One region of the Streptomyces sp. MMCC 100 genome, then DNA from elsewhere that is predicted to be linked to it. Evidence: riboswitches for the same ligand, from Rfam matches in the RefSeq annotation. Region 1 holds a riboswitch; the other holds the start of a gene.
The links. A riboswitch is a leader RNA that binds a small molecule or an ion and turns the genes downstream of it on or off. The one in region 1 is predicted to bind S-adenosylmethionine.
Positions count from the first base shown of each region.

Region 2: another riboswitch for S-adenosylmethionine. It lies ahead of ABS735_RS06935 (aminotransferase class V-fold PLP-dependent enzyme); the one in region 1 lies ahead of thrC (threonine synthase).

Region 1 covers NZ_JBGORK020000001.1:7,643,075-7,650,585, forward strand. The annotation lists gene ABS735_RS35435 (NADH:flavin oxidoreductase) at 1-367, opposite strand, end outside; gene groL (chaperonin GroEL) at 595-2,220, opposite strand; gene ABS735_RS35445 (cold-shock protein) at 2,547-2,750, opposite strand; gene ABS735_RS35450 (MoaD/ThiS family protein) at 3,158-3,433, opposite strand; gene thrC (threonine synthase) at 3,430-4,749, opposite strand; SAM riboswitch class I at 4,767-4,915, opposite strand; gene ABS735_RS35460 (glucosyl-3-phosphoglycerate synthase) at 5,057-6,001, shown strand; gene ABS735_RS35465 (hypothetical protein) at 6,028-6,768, opposite strand; gene ABS735_RS35470 (alpha,alpha-trehalose-phosphate synthase (UDP-forming)) at 6,915-7,511, shown strand, end outside.
Region 2 covers NZ_JBGORK020000001.1:1,506,816-1,514,326, forward strand. The annotation lists gene qcrB (cytochrome bc1 complex cytochrome b subunit) at 1-942, shown strand, start outside; gene trpD (anthranilate phosphoribosyltransferase) at 1,085-2,149, shown strand; SAM riboswitch class IV at 2,256-2,372, shown strand; gene ABS735_RS06935 (aminotransferase class V-fold PLP-dependent enzyme) at 2,521-3,885, shown strand; gene ABS735_RS06940 (glycerate kinase) at 3,828-5,051, opposite strand; gene ABS735_RS06945 (SLC13 family permease) at 5,072-6,487, opposite strand; gene ABS735_RS06950 (response regulator transcription factor) at 6,560-7,222, opposite strand; gene ABS735_RS06955 (sensor histidine kinase) at 7,219-7,511, opposite strand, start outside.

The DNA of each region.
Region 1 (7,511 bases):
CGGCCTTGCGCACCATGCCGATGTGCCACAGCTGCGGCACGATCGTGCCGCCCGCCGCGTGCACCGCCCCGGCGACCTTCGCCCATCCGGCGAGCTGCTCCTCGCCGTGGAAGCGCGGCACGCGGTCGCTCTGCCCGGCCGAGTCGTGGCCGACGTACGTGCCCTCGGTGACGATCAGTCCGACGCCGGCGGCGGCGCGGCGGGAGTAGTACGAGACCACGTTCTCGCCGGGGACGCCGCCCGGGGAGAACATCCGGGTCATCGGCGCCATCGCGATGCGGTTGGGCACGGTGAGGCCGTTGATCGTGGCGGGGCGGGCGAGGAGCTGGGCGGCGCGGGTGGCGGCCTCGGCGGGGGTGACGGTCACGTGGGATCTCCTAAGTAGGTACCGGGCGGTATGTGCGCGCGCATTTATCGCACTCCACGGTGAACCGTCCCGCCCGGCCGGGTCATTCCGTCCGCGGCCGCCGGCCAGCCGTGACCCGGACCACATCCGGCCGGAGGGCAGGCGGGAACGCCCGAGGGCGGCACCCCCTTCTCGGGGAGTGCCGCCCTCGGTCCGTACTGGACGGTCGATCAACCGGAACCGGTCGATCAGAAGTCCATGTCACCGCCCGGCATGCCGCCCGGGGCGCCCGCCGCAGCGGCCTTCTCCGGCTTGTCGGCGATGACGGCCTCGGTGGTGAGGAACAGCGCGGCGATGGAGGCGGCGTTCTGCAGGGCAGAGCGGGTCACCTTCGCCGGGTCGATGATGCCCTCGGCGATCATGTCGACGTACTCACCGGAGGCGGCGTTCAGGCCGTGGCCGACGGTCAGGTTGCGGACCTTCTCCACGACGACGCCGCCCTCGAGACCACCGTTGACGGCGATCTGCTTCAGCGGGGCCTCCAGGGCGAGCTTCACGGCGTTGGCGCCGGTCGCCTCGTCACCCGACAGCTCCAGCTTCTCGAAGACCTGGGAGGCCTGGAGCAGGGCCACGCCACCACCGGCGACGATGCCCTCCTCGACGGCCGCCTTCGCGTTGCGAACGGCGTCCTCGATGCGGTGCTTGCGCTCCTTGAGCTCGACCTCGGTGGCGGCACCGGCCTTGATGACGGCCACGCCGCCGGCCAGCTTCGCCAGGCGCTCCTGGAGCTTCTCGCGGTCGTAGTCCGAGTCGCTGTTCTCGATCTCGGCGCGGATCTGGTTGACCCGGCCCTGGACCTGGTCGGCCGAGCCGGCGCCGTCCACGATCGTGGTCTCGTCCTTGGTGATGACGACCTTGCGCGCGCTGCCCAGCAGGTCCAGCGTGGCGTTCTCGAGCTTGAGGCCGACCTCCTCGGAGATGACCTCGCCACCCGTGAGGATGGCGATGTCGCCGAGCATGGCCTTGCGGCGGTCGCCGAAGCCCGGGGCCTTGACGGCGACGGACTTGAAGGTGCCGCGGATCTTGTTGACGACCAGGGTCGACAGGGCCTCGCCCTCGACGTCCTCGGCGATGATCAGCAGCGGCTTGCCCGACTGCATGACCTTCTCCAGGAGCGGCAGCAGGTCCTTGACGTTGCCGATCTTGGAGTTGGCGATCAGGATGTACGGGTCGTCGAGCGACGCCTCCATACGCTCCATGTCGGTGGCGAAGTACGCCGAGATGTAGCCCTTGTCGAAGCGCATACCCTCGGTGAGCTCCAGCTCCAGACCGAAGGTCTGGGACTCCTCGACGGTGATGACGCCTTCCTTGCCGACCTTGTCCATGGCCTCGGCGATGAGCTCGCCGATCTGGGTGTCGGCGGCGGAGATGGAGGCCGTGGAGGCGATCTGCTCCTTGGTCTCGACGTCCTTCGCCTGCTCGAGCAGGGCGGCGGAGACGGCCTCGACGGCCTTCTCGATACCGCGCTTCAGGGCCATCGGGTTGGCGCCGGCCGCGACGTTGCGCAGGCCTTCCTTGACCAGGGCCTGGGCGAGAACGGTCGCGGTGGTCGTACCGTCACCGGCGACGTCGTCCGTCTTCTTGGCGACTTCCTTGACCAGCTCGGCGCCGATCTTCTCGTACGGGTCCTCGAGTTCGATCTCCTTGGCGATGGAGACACCATCGTTGGTGATCGTGGGGGCGCCCCACTTCTTCTCGAGGACGACGTTGCGGCCCTTGGGGCCGAGCGTCACCTTGACGGCGTCCGCGAGCTGGTTCATGCCGCGCTCGAGGCCGCGCCGCGCCTCCTCGTCGAACGCGATGATCTTGGCCATGTGAAGTGGTCCCTCCAGGACTGGGGGTGATTCCTTCGGACCGCGCCCGCGCCCGCGACGGACGGCTCGCCGGCCTTGTGGTTCCTTCCCCACCCGGCCTGCGGGCCTCACCGACCCGGTCCTTCGTTGTCACTCTCACCTTCAGAGTGCTAACGCAATGATTAGCACTCGCCCCCATCGAGTGCAAGCGCCTCTCGGGGATCGGGCCCCGCCGTCAGCCACCCGCGAACAAGGGGACGGCGCGTGTCCGGGCAGGCCGAAGGGCCCGTACCCCGGGAGGTACGGGCCCTTCGGATGAAGACCGGGTGCTGCGGTGGCCGCGCGTCTCAGGCGCTGAGGCGAACCATGTCGGCCTGCGGGCCCTTCTGACCCTGCGAGATCTCGAACTCGACCCGCTGGCCTTCTTCGAGGGTGCGGTAGCCGTCCATCTGAATCGCGCTGTAGTGGACGAAAACATCCGCACCACCGTCGACCGCGATGAAGCCGTACCCCTTCTCCGCGTTGAACCACTTGACGGTGCCCTGAGCCATGCCTAACTCCCCTATTACTGGCCCTTGCACAGATCCACACTTCGCGGACCCGGGTCAGACCTCACCCCCTCACGACTGGGGGCGTGCGCCGGAACGCGTCGACCGCGGCTGAATGTATCTGTCCAACTGCCGTCTGCAACAGGTCAATCGGACGAGAAATCTGGACGTACCCGGTCCGGAATGTGGCGAGAATTCGCCTGAATTCGGGTCAAGTCGGGTCATACAAAGGGAACAAAAGCCGCAGAATACGCTCGCACTTTGGCTGCTTCTTGTCGGGCGGGCGGCAGGAATTAACGGTTCCCGTTGTGCCGATCGGGAGCGCGTTCCCCAACTCTACCGCGCTCAATCACATGGAATTGCCCCCTCCGTTTCTCTTACGGAGAGGGCAATCGGCACTACGACGCGTATCAGCCGCCGGCGACCGCGGGGATGATCGAGACGCCCGCGCCGTCCGGCGTCGCCGTCTCCAGGCCCTGCTCGAAGCGGACGTCGTCGTCGTTGACGTAGACGTTGACGAAGCGGCGCAGCTTGCCCTGGTCGTCCAGGACGCGGGCGGCGATGCCGGTGTGGTTCTTCTCCAGGTCGGAGATGACCTCCCCGAGGTTGGCGCCGTCGGCGCTCACCTCGGCCTTGCCACCGGTGTAGGTGCGCAGGATGGTCGGGATACGAACGGTCACGCTCATGCGAGGCCAGCCTCTCGGAAGGAATCCAGGTTCGGGCGGATCGTGGCGGTGAGGCCGGTACCGGCCACCGCGTCGAGGGTCTTGAGGCCGTCGCCGGTGTTGAGGACGACGGTGGTGAGCGACGGGTCAAGCACGCCGTTCTCGATCAGCTTCTTCGTCACGCCGACCGTCACGCCGCCTGCCGTCTCGGCGAAGATGCCCTCCGTGCGGGCGAGCAGCTTGATCGCGTCCACGACCTGCTCGTCGGTCACGTCCTCCACGGCGCCGCCGGTGCGGCGGGCGATGTCGAGGACGTAGGGGCCGTCGGCGGGGTTGCCGATGGCCAGCGACTTGGCGATGGTGTTCGGCTTCTGCGGGCGGACCACGTCGTGACCGGCCTTGTACGCCGTGGAGACCGGCGAGCAGCCCTCGGCCTGCGCGCCGAAGATCTTGTACGGCTTGTCCTCGACCAGGCCGAGCTCGATCAGCTCCTTCAGCCCCTTGTCGATCTTCGTCAGCTGGGAGCCGGACGCGATCGGGACGACGATCTGGTCGGGCAGCCGCCAGCCGAGCTGCTCGCAGATCTCGTAGGCGAGGGTCTTGGAACCCTCGGCGTAGTAGGGGCGCAGGTTGACGTTGACGAAGCCCCAGCCCTCGCCGGCCGGGTCGCCGATCAGCTCGGAGCAGAAGCGGTTCACGTCGTCGTAGTTGCCCTCGATGCCGACCAGCTCACCGCCGTAGACGGCGGCCATGACGACCTTGCCCTGCTCCAGGTCGTGCGGGATGAACACGCAGGAGCGGAAGCCGGCCCGGGCGGCGGCGGCGCCGACGGCACCGGCGAGGTTGCCGGTGGAGGAGCAGGAGAGGGTGGTGAAGCCGAAGGCGCGGGCTGCCTCGATGGCCTGGGCGACGACGCGGTCCTTGAAGGAGTGCGTGGGGTTGCCGGAGTCGTCCTTGACGTAGAGCCCGCCGGTGACGCCGAGTTCACGGGCGAGGTTGTCGGCCTTGACGAGCTTGGTCCAGCCGGGGTTGATGTTCGGCTTGGTCGCGACGTCGGCCGGGACGGGCAGCAGGGGGGCGTAGCGCCAGATGTTCGCGGGGCCCGCTTCGATCCGCTTCCGCAGTTCCTCGGTGTCGTAGCCCGAGAAGTCGTAGGCGATCTCGAGGGGGCCGAAACACTCCTCGCAGGCGAAGACCGGTCCGAGCGGAACCTTGTGACCGCACTCGCGGCAGCTCAGGGCGGCGGCGGGGCCGAGGTCGACGGCGGAACCCGAGGGGTTCGCGGAGGTCGCGGCGTTCGAGGGGTTCGATGTGCTTTCGGCAGTCTGCACAGCCATGGAGGCGAGGCCCTTTCTCCTCATCTTCCTCACGACGCATCTCGCCGTGAGACGGATTTGGCACCTTCCCTAGCCGGGAGCCTCGCCACGTCACGTGTGACAAGAGCCGGCTGGAGGGTTGCCGGGGCTTCATCGGGCCGTATCCCTCTGCCCCTCTGGATGAGCGGTATGTGGTTGTTTTTCGGTTGTGCGCGCGGCGACCCCGGCATGCGGTGGTCCCACGCGTTGTTCAAGACTGTAACCGACGGCCAGGACGGTTGAGATAGTCGTCCGTACCGCGAGATGGATCACAAAGGAGCCACCGGACGTGCTGGAAGAAGTCGAGCGCTGGCTGAACGCACGCTCCTGGTCGGCCGGGGACCGGCCGGTCCAGCACCTGCTGTCCGCCAAGCACGCCACCGGGCAGTCGGTCAGCGTGGTACTCCCCGCCCTGGACGAGGAGGCGACGGTCGGCGACATCGTCACGGTGATCCGGCGGGAGCTGGTGCTCCGGGTTCCGCTGGTCGACGAGGTCGTGGTCGTGGACTCCGGGTCGAGCGACCGTACGGCGGAGGTGGCCGCGGCGGCCGGCGCGCGCGTCGTGCACCGCGACGCGATCCTCCCCCGCATCCCCGCCGTGCCGGGCAAGGGCGAGGTGCTGTGGCGTTCGCTGCTGGTCACCGGCGGGGACATCGTCTGCTTCGTCGACGCCGACCTGCGCGAGTTCTCCGCCGACTTCGTCTCCGGGATCGTGGGCCCGCTGCTCACCGACCCGGACGTGCACCTCGTCAAGGCCATGTACGACCGCCCGCTGGGCTCCGCTCCCGGTCAGGGCGGCCGGGTCACGGAGCTGATGGCCCGCCCGCTGCTCAACATGCACTGGCCGCAGCTGGCCGGTTTCGTCCAGCCGCTGGGCGGCGAGTACGCGGCCCGCCGCTCCCTGCTGGAACGGCTCCCCTTCCCGGTCGGCTACGGCGTCGAACTGGGCATGCTGGTCGACGCCCTGCACCTGGTGGGCCTGGACGCGCTGGCGCAGGTGGACGTCGGGGTCCGCGTCCACCGCCACCAGGACGGGCGGGCGCTGGGCCGGATGGCCGCCGCGATCTACCGCACCGCCCAGCTGCGGCTGGCCCGCGGCCACCTGGTCCGGCCGGCCCTCACCCAGTTCGAGCGGGGCGTCGACGGGTTCGAGCCGCGCACCTACGCCGTGGACACCGAGGAACGGCCCCCGATGACGGAGATCGCGGAGTACGCGGCCCGGAGGGTGGCCTAGGGGCGGCCCAGGGCAGCCCAGGGGTGTCAGCCGGGGACGCCGTCCGACCAGCGCCACCTGCCGCCGGAGTCCTGCTCGCAGGTCAGGTACTCGCCGCCGCGGCCGTGGGTGCTCAGGCCGTGGTGCTTGTCGGCGCAGAACTGGCCGTCGGCGTAGCAGTTGCCGGCCGGGCTCATCAGCTCGCAGCCGCCCGTGCCGCCACCCCCGGTGCCACCGCCGCCGGTGCCGCCGGTGCCGCCACCGCTGGTTCCGCCCGTGCCGCCGTCCCGCGTCTTCGACGGCGCGGGGGTCGGCTTCGGCGTGTGCAGCAGGCGCCCGGCGCAGTCGCGGCCGTCGCGCGGGACGGTGAACGTCACGGCGCCGGACCCGCCGCTCTGCTCGCAGACCTTCTCGCCGCTGCCCCATGAGGAGGCCTGCCGCCCGGTGCCCTGGAGGCGGACGGTGTAGCCGACGTGCGCCTTCTTGGCGGCGCTGACGGCCGCCCCGATGCTGCCGCCGGTGAGGTCCGGCAGGGTGACGGGGGTCGGAGTCGGGGTGGGCGTGGGCGTGGGCGTCGGGGTCTCGGTGCTGGGGGACGCCTCGGGGGTGGGGCTGCTGCTCGGCGTGGCCGTGTCGGTGGCGGAGGCGGTGGCCGTCGCGGGTGCCTCGTCCGCCTTCGTGCTCGCGTCACCGTCGCCGCAGCCGGCCAGGGCCAGCGCGGAGGCCGCGATCAGTGCCGCCGTGCCCGCGAGTCTGCTCGTGCGCCGGTTGCGTGTGCGTATGGGCATGAAGCGCCCACCCCCCAGAAAGTTGAAATGTGCACCGCACATCCTCGACCCGTTCACAGTTCCTGCACAAGACGCGTGACCGAATCGCCGCCGAGGTGACACCGGGGGACGTTTGAGGTTCGAGGGGCCGGGCTAGGTTGAGGCGTATGGCTTCAAGCTTCGGTGCTGCTCAGGTGCTGGTCGCCTCCAATCGGGGGCCGGTCTCGTACGAGGTGCGGGAGGACGGGTCGCTGCACGCCAAACGGGGCGGTGGCGGGCTGGTCTCGGGACTGTCGGCCATCGGGCCCGACGCGGACGCGCTGTGGGTGTGCTCGGCGCTCGGCGACGGCGACCGCGAGGCGGTGCGGCGCGGGGCCGGCGAGGACGGCGTACGGATGCTGGACGTACCGGCCGACGTGCACGCGGACGCGTACAACGGGATCGCCAACTCGGTGCTGTGGTTCGTGCACCACATGCTCTACCAGACGCCCCTGGAACCGGTCTTCGACGCGGAGTTCCGGCGGCAGTGGGCCTCCTACGAGGCGTACAACCGGGCCTTCGCCGAGGCGCTGGCCGAGGAGGCGGCCGAGGGCGCGGTCGCGATCGTGCAGGACTACCACCTGACGCTGGTGCCGGGGATGCTGCGCGAGCTGCGTCCGGACCTCAGGATCGGCCACTTCTCGCACACGCCGTGGGCCCCGGTCGACTACTTCCGGCTGCTGCCGGACGACATCGCCGAGCAGGTGCTGCGCGGGATGCTGGGC
Region 2 (7,511 bases), 6.1 Mb from region 1:
GGCCACCTGATCCTGGTCTTCTACCACAAGCACACGCAGTTCGCGGGTCCCGGCAAGACGAACAAGAACGTGGTCGGCATGCCGCTGCTGCCGGTGTACATGGCGAAGGCGGGAGGCTTCTTCTTCCTGGTCTTCGGTGTCATCGCGGCGATCGCCGGCATCGTGTCGGTGAACCCGATCTGGGCCATCGGCCCCTACCGTCCGGACCAGGTGTCGACCGGCGCCCAGCCCGACTGGTACATGGGCTTCGCCGAGGGTCTGGTCCGCGCCATGCCGGGCTGGGAGATCAACTTCTGGGGTCACACACTGGTCCTCGGTGTGTTCGTCCCCCTGGTGGTCTTCGGAATCTTCCTCGCGCTCATCGCCCTCTACCCGTTCATCGAGTCGTGGGTGACCGGGGACAAGCGCGAGCACCACATCCTGGACCGGCCGCGCAACGCCCCGACACGTACGGCCTTCGGTGTCGCGTGGGTCACCGCGTACATGATCATGCTGATCGGTGGTGGCAACGACATCGTCGCGACCCACTTCCACCTGTCGATCAACGCGGTCACCTGGTTCGTGCGGATCGGGTTCTTCCTCGGGCCGGTCATCGCGTTCGTCGTCACCAAGCGGATCTGCCTCGGCCTCCAGCGCCGGGACAAGGACAAGGTGCTGCACGGCCGCGAGTCGGGCATCATCAAGCGCCTGCCGCACGGTGAGTTCATCGAGGTCCACGAGCCGCTCAGCCAGGAGCAGCTGCACACGCTCACGGCGCACGAGCAGTACAAGCCGGCCGAGATCGGCCCCGCGGTCGACGAGAACGGTGTCGAGCGCAAGGTGAAGAGCACCGAGAAGCTCCGCGCCAAGCTCAGCGAGGCCTACTACGGCGAGGAGTCGCAGATTCCGAAGCCGACCGTCGAGGAGTACAAGGAGATCACGAGCGGCCACGGCCACCACTGACCCTCCAGCGTCGCCACACCACGGTCGAAGGGCCCCGTCCGTTCCGCGGACGGGGCCCTTCGACCGTGTCCGGGCTGGATAGGGTGGAAGCGCGATCCCCTGTCCACGACTTTGCACGACACACACGATTCAGGAGCGGCTCATGAGCGCTGTGACCCCCGCTGGAGGCGACACCGCGGCGGGCCGCTCCTGGCCCGCCCTGCTGAACGGACTGCTGGACGGCCGTGACCTGTCTGCGGACGAGACCGCCTGGGCGCTGGACGTGATCATGCGCGGCGAGGCGACCGACGCGCAGATCGCCGCTTTCGCGGTGGGGCTGCGGTACAAGGGCGAGACGGTCGAGGAGATCTCCGGGCTCGTCCGCACCATGTACGAGCACGCCAACGTGATCGAGGTGCCGGGGGAGACCGTCGACATCGTCGGCACCGGTGGCGACGGCGCCAAGACGGTCAACATCTCCACCATGTCCGCGATCGTCGTGGCCGGCACGGGCGCGAAGGTCGTCAAGCACGGCAACCGGGCCGCCTCCTCCGCCTCCGGGGCCTCCGACGTCCTGGAGAAGCTCGGGGTCAACCTGGAGCTGACGCCGAAGCGGGTGGCCGAGGTCGCCGAGGAGGCCGGCATCACCTTCTGCTTCGCGGTGAAGTTCCACCCGGCCCTGCGCCATGTGGCGGCGGCACGCGGCCAACTCGGCATCCGCACGGTGTTCAACTTCCTGGGTCCGCTGACCAACCCCGCCCGGGTGAAGGCCCAGGCCATCGGGGTCGCCCATGCCCGGATGGCACCGATCATCGCCGGCGTCTTCGCCGAGCGCGGCCACTCCTCCCTGGTCTTCCGCGGCGACGACGGCCTCGACGAGCTGACCACGACCGCCACGTCCCGGGTCTGGGTCGTGCGGGACGGCCGGGTGACCGAGGAGACCTTCGACCCCCGCGACGTCGGGCTCGAGCTCGTGCCGGTCGAGGCACTGCGCGGCGCCGACGCCTCCTACAACGCCGACGTCGCCCGTCGCCTGCTGGCCGGCGAGTCGGGCCCCGTGCGGGACGCGGTGCTGCTGAACTCGGCGGCGGCCCTCGTGGCCCTGGAGCCGGGCGCGGGACCGCTGGCCGAACAGATCCGGGCCGGGATGGACCGGGCCGCGGAGTCGATCGACTCCGGCGCGGCCAGGCGCGTCCTGGAGCGCTGGGTGGCGGCGACCCACGCGTAGGGTCCGTCCGGCGGATCATGCCGCAGACGCCTTCTCGTGTGACGTGCGTCCCGCGATCCGGACTCGGGTTGCGGGGCGCCGATCACTTCCCCTAGGTTTTTCGTCAGGTCATGAGTGACAGTCATGAGGCCCCGGCCGACTGTCCGGCAACCCTCCGTCCGTGGCGGGGTGCCCCGGGTGAAGACCAGGTCGTGGACAGCAAGGTCCACGGCAAGCGCGGACCCCTCGCGAAACCAGGGGTCCTGGGTCGTCCGAGGGAGTCTCCCGTGAATCAGCGAATGCGATAGGGCCGCAGAGCCCCGCCTCCGCACACCCCTTTTTCTTCTCTTTCACAGCGCCCTTCCCCGCGCTGGTCCTCACGGGAGTCCGCCATGTCCGTACCCACCGCTGTCGCCACCCCGCTGCCCGTCCTCGGCCGCGACGTCACCGTCCCGCTCGTCACCGGTGGGGAGGTCACGTACGCCGCGCTCGACTACGCCGCCAGCGCGCCCGCGCTGCAGCGGGTGTGGGACGACGTGGCCGCCTACGCCCCGTACTACGGGAGCGTCCACCGCGGCGCCGGGTACCTGTCGCAGCTGTCGACCGACCTGTTCGAGAGCGCCCGCGGGACCGTCGCCGAGTTCCTCGGCTGCCGGGACGACGACCAGGTCGTCTTCACCCGGTCCACCACCGACTCCCTCAACCTGCTCGCCGCCGCGCTGCCCGCCGGGAGCCGGGTCTTCGTCTTCGAGACCGAGCACCACGCCTCGCTGCTGCCCTGGCGAGAGGCCGACGTGACGTACCTGGACGCCCCGCGCACCTCCGCGCAGGCCGTCGAGACCCTGGAGCGGGCCCTGGCCGCCCGTGAGCCGTACGGGCCCGCCCTGGTCTGCGTCACCGGCGCCTCCAACGTCACCGGCGAGCTGTGGCCGGTGCGCGAACTGGCCGCCGCCGCGCACGCGCACGGCGCCCGGATCGTGCTGGACGCCGCCCAGCTCGCCCCGCACCACCCGGTCTCGGTGGCCGGCCTGGACGTGGACTGGGTCGCCTTCTCCGGGCACAAGCTCTACGCCCCCTTCGGCTCCGGTGTGCTGGCCGGGCGGGCCGACTGGCTGCGGGAGGCCGAGCCGTACCTCGCCGGCGGCGGCGCCAGCCGCAGGGTGAGCCGGCGCGCCGACGGCGGGGTGGACGTCCAGTGGCACGACAGCGCCGCCCGGCACGAGGCCGGGTCGCCCAACGTCATCGGTGCCTACGCCGTCGCGTCCGCCTGCAAGGCGCTCGCGGAGGCCGGGTTCGACACACTGGTCGCCCGCGAGGAGTACCTGATCCGGAAGGTGCGGGAGGGCCTCGCCGGGGTGCCCGAGGTGCGGATCCTCTCCCTCTTCGGCGACGACGCGCCGCGCGTCGGGGTGCTCTCCTTCGTCGTGGAGGGCTGGAACAGCTCGCACTTCGCCGCGGCCCTCTCCGCCGAGTACGGCATCGGCGTGCGCGACGGCCTCTTCTGCGCCCACCCGCTGCTGCGCACCCTGCTCGGCAGCGACCCGCAGGCGCAGGGCGAGTGCGGCGCCCCCGAGGCGGCACCCGGAGAGAAGTCCCTCAACGCCGTCCGCGTGAGCTTCGGCGCGGGCACCCCGGACGAGCACGTCGAGCGGTTCGTGAACGCCGTCAAGGAGCTGGTGAGCGACGGCGCCCGGTGGAGCTACCGCACCGAGGACGGTCGGTGCGTCCCCGACACCACCTCGGCCGCCGACGCCTGAGCGGTCCGAGCCGCCGGGCCCGGCAACCGCGACCCCAGCAGGATCATCCGCAGCGCGCGTTCCGTGGCGTCCGTGAGGAGCTCGGCGGCGCACAGCAGCGCGTCCGCCAGGGCCATCGGCGCAGGCAGGATGCCGTGGCAGGCGTCCACCCCCGGCACGTCGTGCGCGCCCTCGCCGAGCGTGCCGGCCAGGGCGAGTACGGGACGGCCGTGGAGCTTGGCGCGGCGGGCCACCTCGGCCGGGACCTTGCCGCGCGGCGTCTGGTGGTCCAGGGCGCCCTCCGCGGTGAGGACCAGGTCGGCGCGGGCGAGGCGGGCGTCCAGGTCGAGGTGGTCGAGCAGCACGTCGAAGCGGGGCAGTAGCCGGGCCCCGACCGCCGCGAGCCCCGCGCCGAGACCGCCGGACGCGCCGGTGCCGGGGCCGTGGCGCAGGTCGGTGCCGACGACACCGAGGTCGCGGACGAGGACGCGCGCCCAGTTCTCCAGGCCGGCCGACAACTCGTCCACCTGCGCGGGCGTCGCCCCCTTCTGCGGGCCGAACACCCGGGCCACGCCGCGCTCTCCGCACAGCACGTTGAACGGGTTGCAGGCGACGAGCAGCTCGGTGTCCTCGAGCCGGGCGTCCAGACCGGACGGGTCGATGCGGGCGAGGCGGCTCAGTTCCCGTCCGCCGCAGGGGAGTTCGAAGCCGTCCGCGTCCAGCAGCCGGGCCCCGAGCGCCTGGAGCGCGCCGGCGCCCCCGTCCGACGTACCGGAGTCGCCGCAGCCCACGAGGACGCGCCGCACCCCGGTGCCGAGGGCGGCGCGGATCAGCTCGCCGACGCCGCGGGTCGTCGTGGCGCCCGGGTCGCGCAGGGCGCGCGGGACCAGGGACAGACCCGCGACGGCCGCCATCTCCACCACCGCCGTGTCCCCGGCCCCGAGCAGCGCGAAGTGGGTGCCGACGGGTTCGCCGACCGGGCCGGTGGCGGCCAGCGCGACCAGTCGCCCGCCGGTCGCCGAGGCCAGCGCGACGGCCGTGCCCTCGCCGCCGTCAACCAGCGGGACGCGGTCGATCTCGGCATCCGGCAGGACCCGGCGGACGCCCGCCGCGATGGCGTCGGCGGCGGCCTGGGCGGACAGGGACTCCTTGAAGCCGCTGGGGGCCACGACGACACGGTTCAGCACACAGGACATGCGGGACTCCTTCAACGGGTCACGGGTACGCCGAGCAGCGGCCAGACGGCGGCGGCGAAGAACAGCACGAGCGCGGCGGTCAGCGGCGCCAGGACGGCCGACAGCCGCAGCAGGTCGCGCGGGGTGTAGGTGGGGACGCCGGGGACGTCGGAGAAGAGCGTGACCGGCTTGGCGGAGGCCGGGAGCGTGTGGCAGAACCCGGCCGCCGCCGTGGACGCGAGCGCGGCGGCGGCCGGGTTGACCCCGGCGCCGACGGCCGCGGCGATCACCAGCGGGACCAGGACGGAGGAGCGGGCGGAGCGGGACTGGAGGACCAGGTGGGCCGCCGTGCTCACGGCGACCACGACCCCGAGGAAGACGGCCGGGGCGACGTCCGAGGGCAGGCCCGACACCAGCCACTTCGCCGCACCGGAGTCGGCCAGCGCGACGCCCATCGCCATCGTCGCCGCCATGAACAGCAGCAGCGACCACGGGACGGTCCGCAGCGCGTCCTTGAGCCGTACGGTGCCGAGCGCGGGCGAGGAGGCGACGACCGCGCCGATCAGCGCCACCACCGCGGGGGAGACGTGGTGCAGGGGCTCGCTGCACCACAGGGTCACCACCGTGGCGAGCAGCAGCGCGCAGCGCTTCTCGGCCTGGGTCCAGGGACCGGTGACCGGGCTGTCGCTGTGCCGCTGTATCTCCTCGGCGGTGATGCGGACCGGGCCCGCGCGGTCCGCGCGCCGCGTGGTCGTCAGCAGCACGGTCTCGGCGGCGAGATGGGAGGAGGCCACCGCCAGCGGCAGGCCGAGCAGCAGCCACTGGGTGAAGCCGATCCGGTCCCCGGTCGCCTCCCACAGCACCGACACCGTGATCAGATGCGCACCGGCACCGATCAGGGTCGCCACCGCCGACAGCAGGATCACGGTCGGGAACAGCAGCGCCAGCATCACGACCAGTCGCTTCCGGTCGGCGAGCGCCTTGGCCAGGGCGAGGAACACCGGCAGCGCGAGTGCCGCCCGGCCCGAGGTGGCCGGCACCGCGAAGGCCGTGACGACCAGCGCGGCCGTCGTCAGGTGCACCAACTGCCGTACGGTGTGCGCCCCGCCCACCAGGAACGCCGCCGCCCTGCCCGCGAGCCCCGTCCGGGCCACCGCCGCCGCCAGCACGAACGCGCAGATCAGCAACCACACCGTGGCGTCGCCCAGGGTGCCGAAGAGGGTGTCGCTGCTGATCACGCCGGTCGCGGTCAACGCGAGTCCGGCACCCAGCGCGATGTACGTGTCGTCGATCGGCGTACCGATCCAGGCGCAGGTGGCCAGCGCGAACACGGCGAGGGTGAGGCGCGCGTCGCCGCCCAGGGCGGGGAAGCCGGCGGGGACCGCCAGCAGCGCGCACAGGGACAGCGCCGCGCACAGGGCCGCCGCCAGGCGGAGGTTCAACGTCACGTCATCGAGGGTCCTTCCGGGCGGTGAGCCCTCAATGAGCCCGGCATGAAGGAAACTTCACGCGAAAGCCGGTCATCCCGGCAGCCGGTACCCCATGCCCCGCACCGTCTCCACCCGCTGCGCCCCCAGCTTCTTGCGCAGCGCCCGCACGTAGACGTCCACGATGTTGGAGCCCGGGTCGAAGTCGTAGCCCCACACGTGGGACAGGATCTGCTCCCGCGACAGGACCTGCCCCGGATGCCGCAGGAACAGTTCGAGGAGCACGAACTCACGGGCCGTCAGGTCCACCGTCCGCTCACCGGCGCGGGCGCGGCGGGTGCGCAGGTCCAGGGAGAGGTCGCCGGACCGCAGCACCGTCACCTCGGGCGCCCTGGCCGCCGTACGCAGCCGCAGCCGTACCCGGGCGAGCAGTTCCTCGAAGCGGAACGGCTTGGTCATCCAGTCGTCCGCGCCGCCCTCCAGACCGGCCACCGTGTCCCGTACGGAGTCCCGGGCGGTCAGTACGATCACCGGGGTCGTCACCCGGGACTCGCGCAGTTCGCGCAGGACCGTGAAGCCGTCCCGGCCGGGCAGCCCGATGTCCAGGACGACCAGGTCGAAACCGCCGGTGCGGGCGTACTCGTAGGCGGCGTCGCCGTCGGCGACCGCGGTGGTGGTGAAGCCGTTGGCGCGCAGGCCCTTCTCGACGAAGGAGGCGATGCGCTCCTCGTCCTCGACGATGAGGATGCGGTTCATGGTCGTGCCTCTTCCAGAGTGAGTACGAAGGTGGCGCCGCCGCCCTCGGTGGCGCGCAGGTCGACCCGGCCGCCGTGGCCCTCGGCGATCGCCCGCACGATGGACAGCCCGAGTCCGGCGCCCGTGCCGCGCACCCCGCGCCGGGCCGTGCCGCGCCGGAACCGTTCGAAGATCACCTCGGCGTCCTGCGGCCGGACTCCGGGGCCGGAGTCGGCGACGTACAGCTCGATGTGCGGGCCGTCGGCGCGGGACCCCATGCGGACGGTCTGACCGGGCGTGGTGTGCTGCA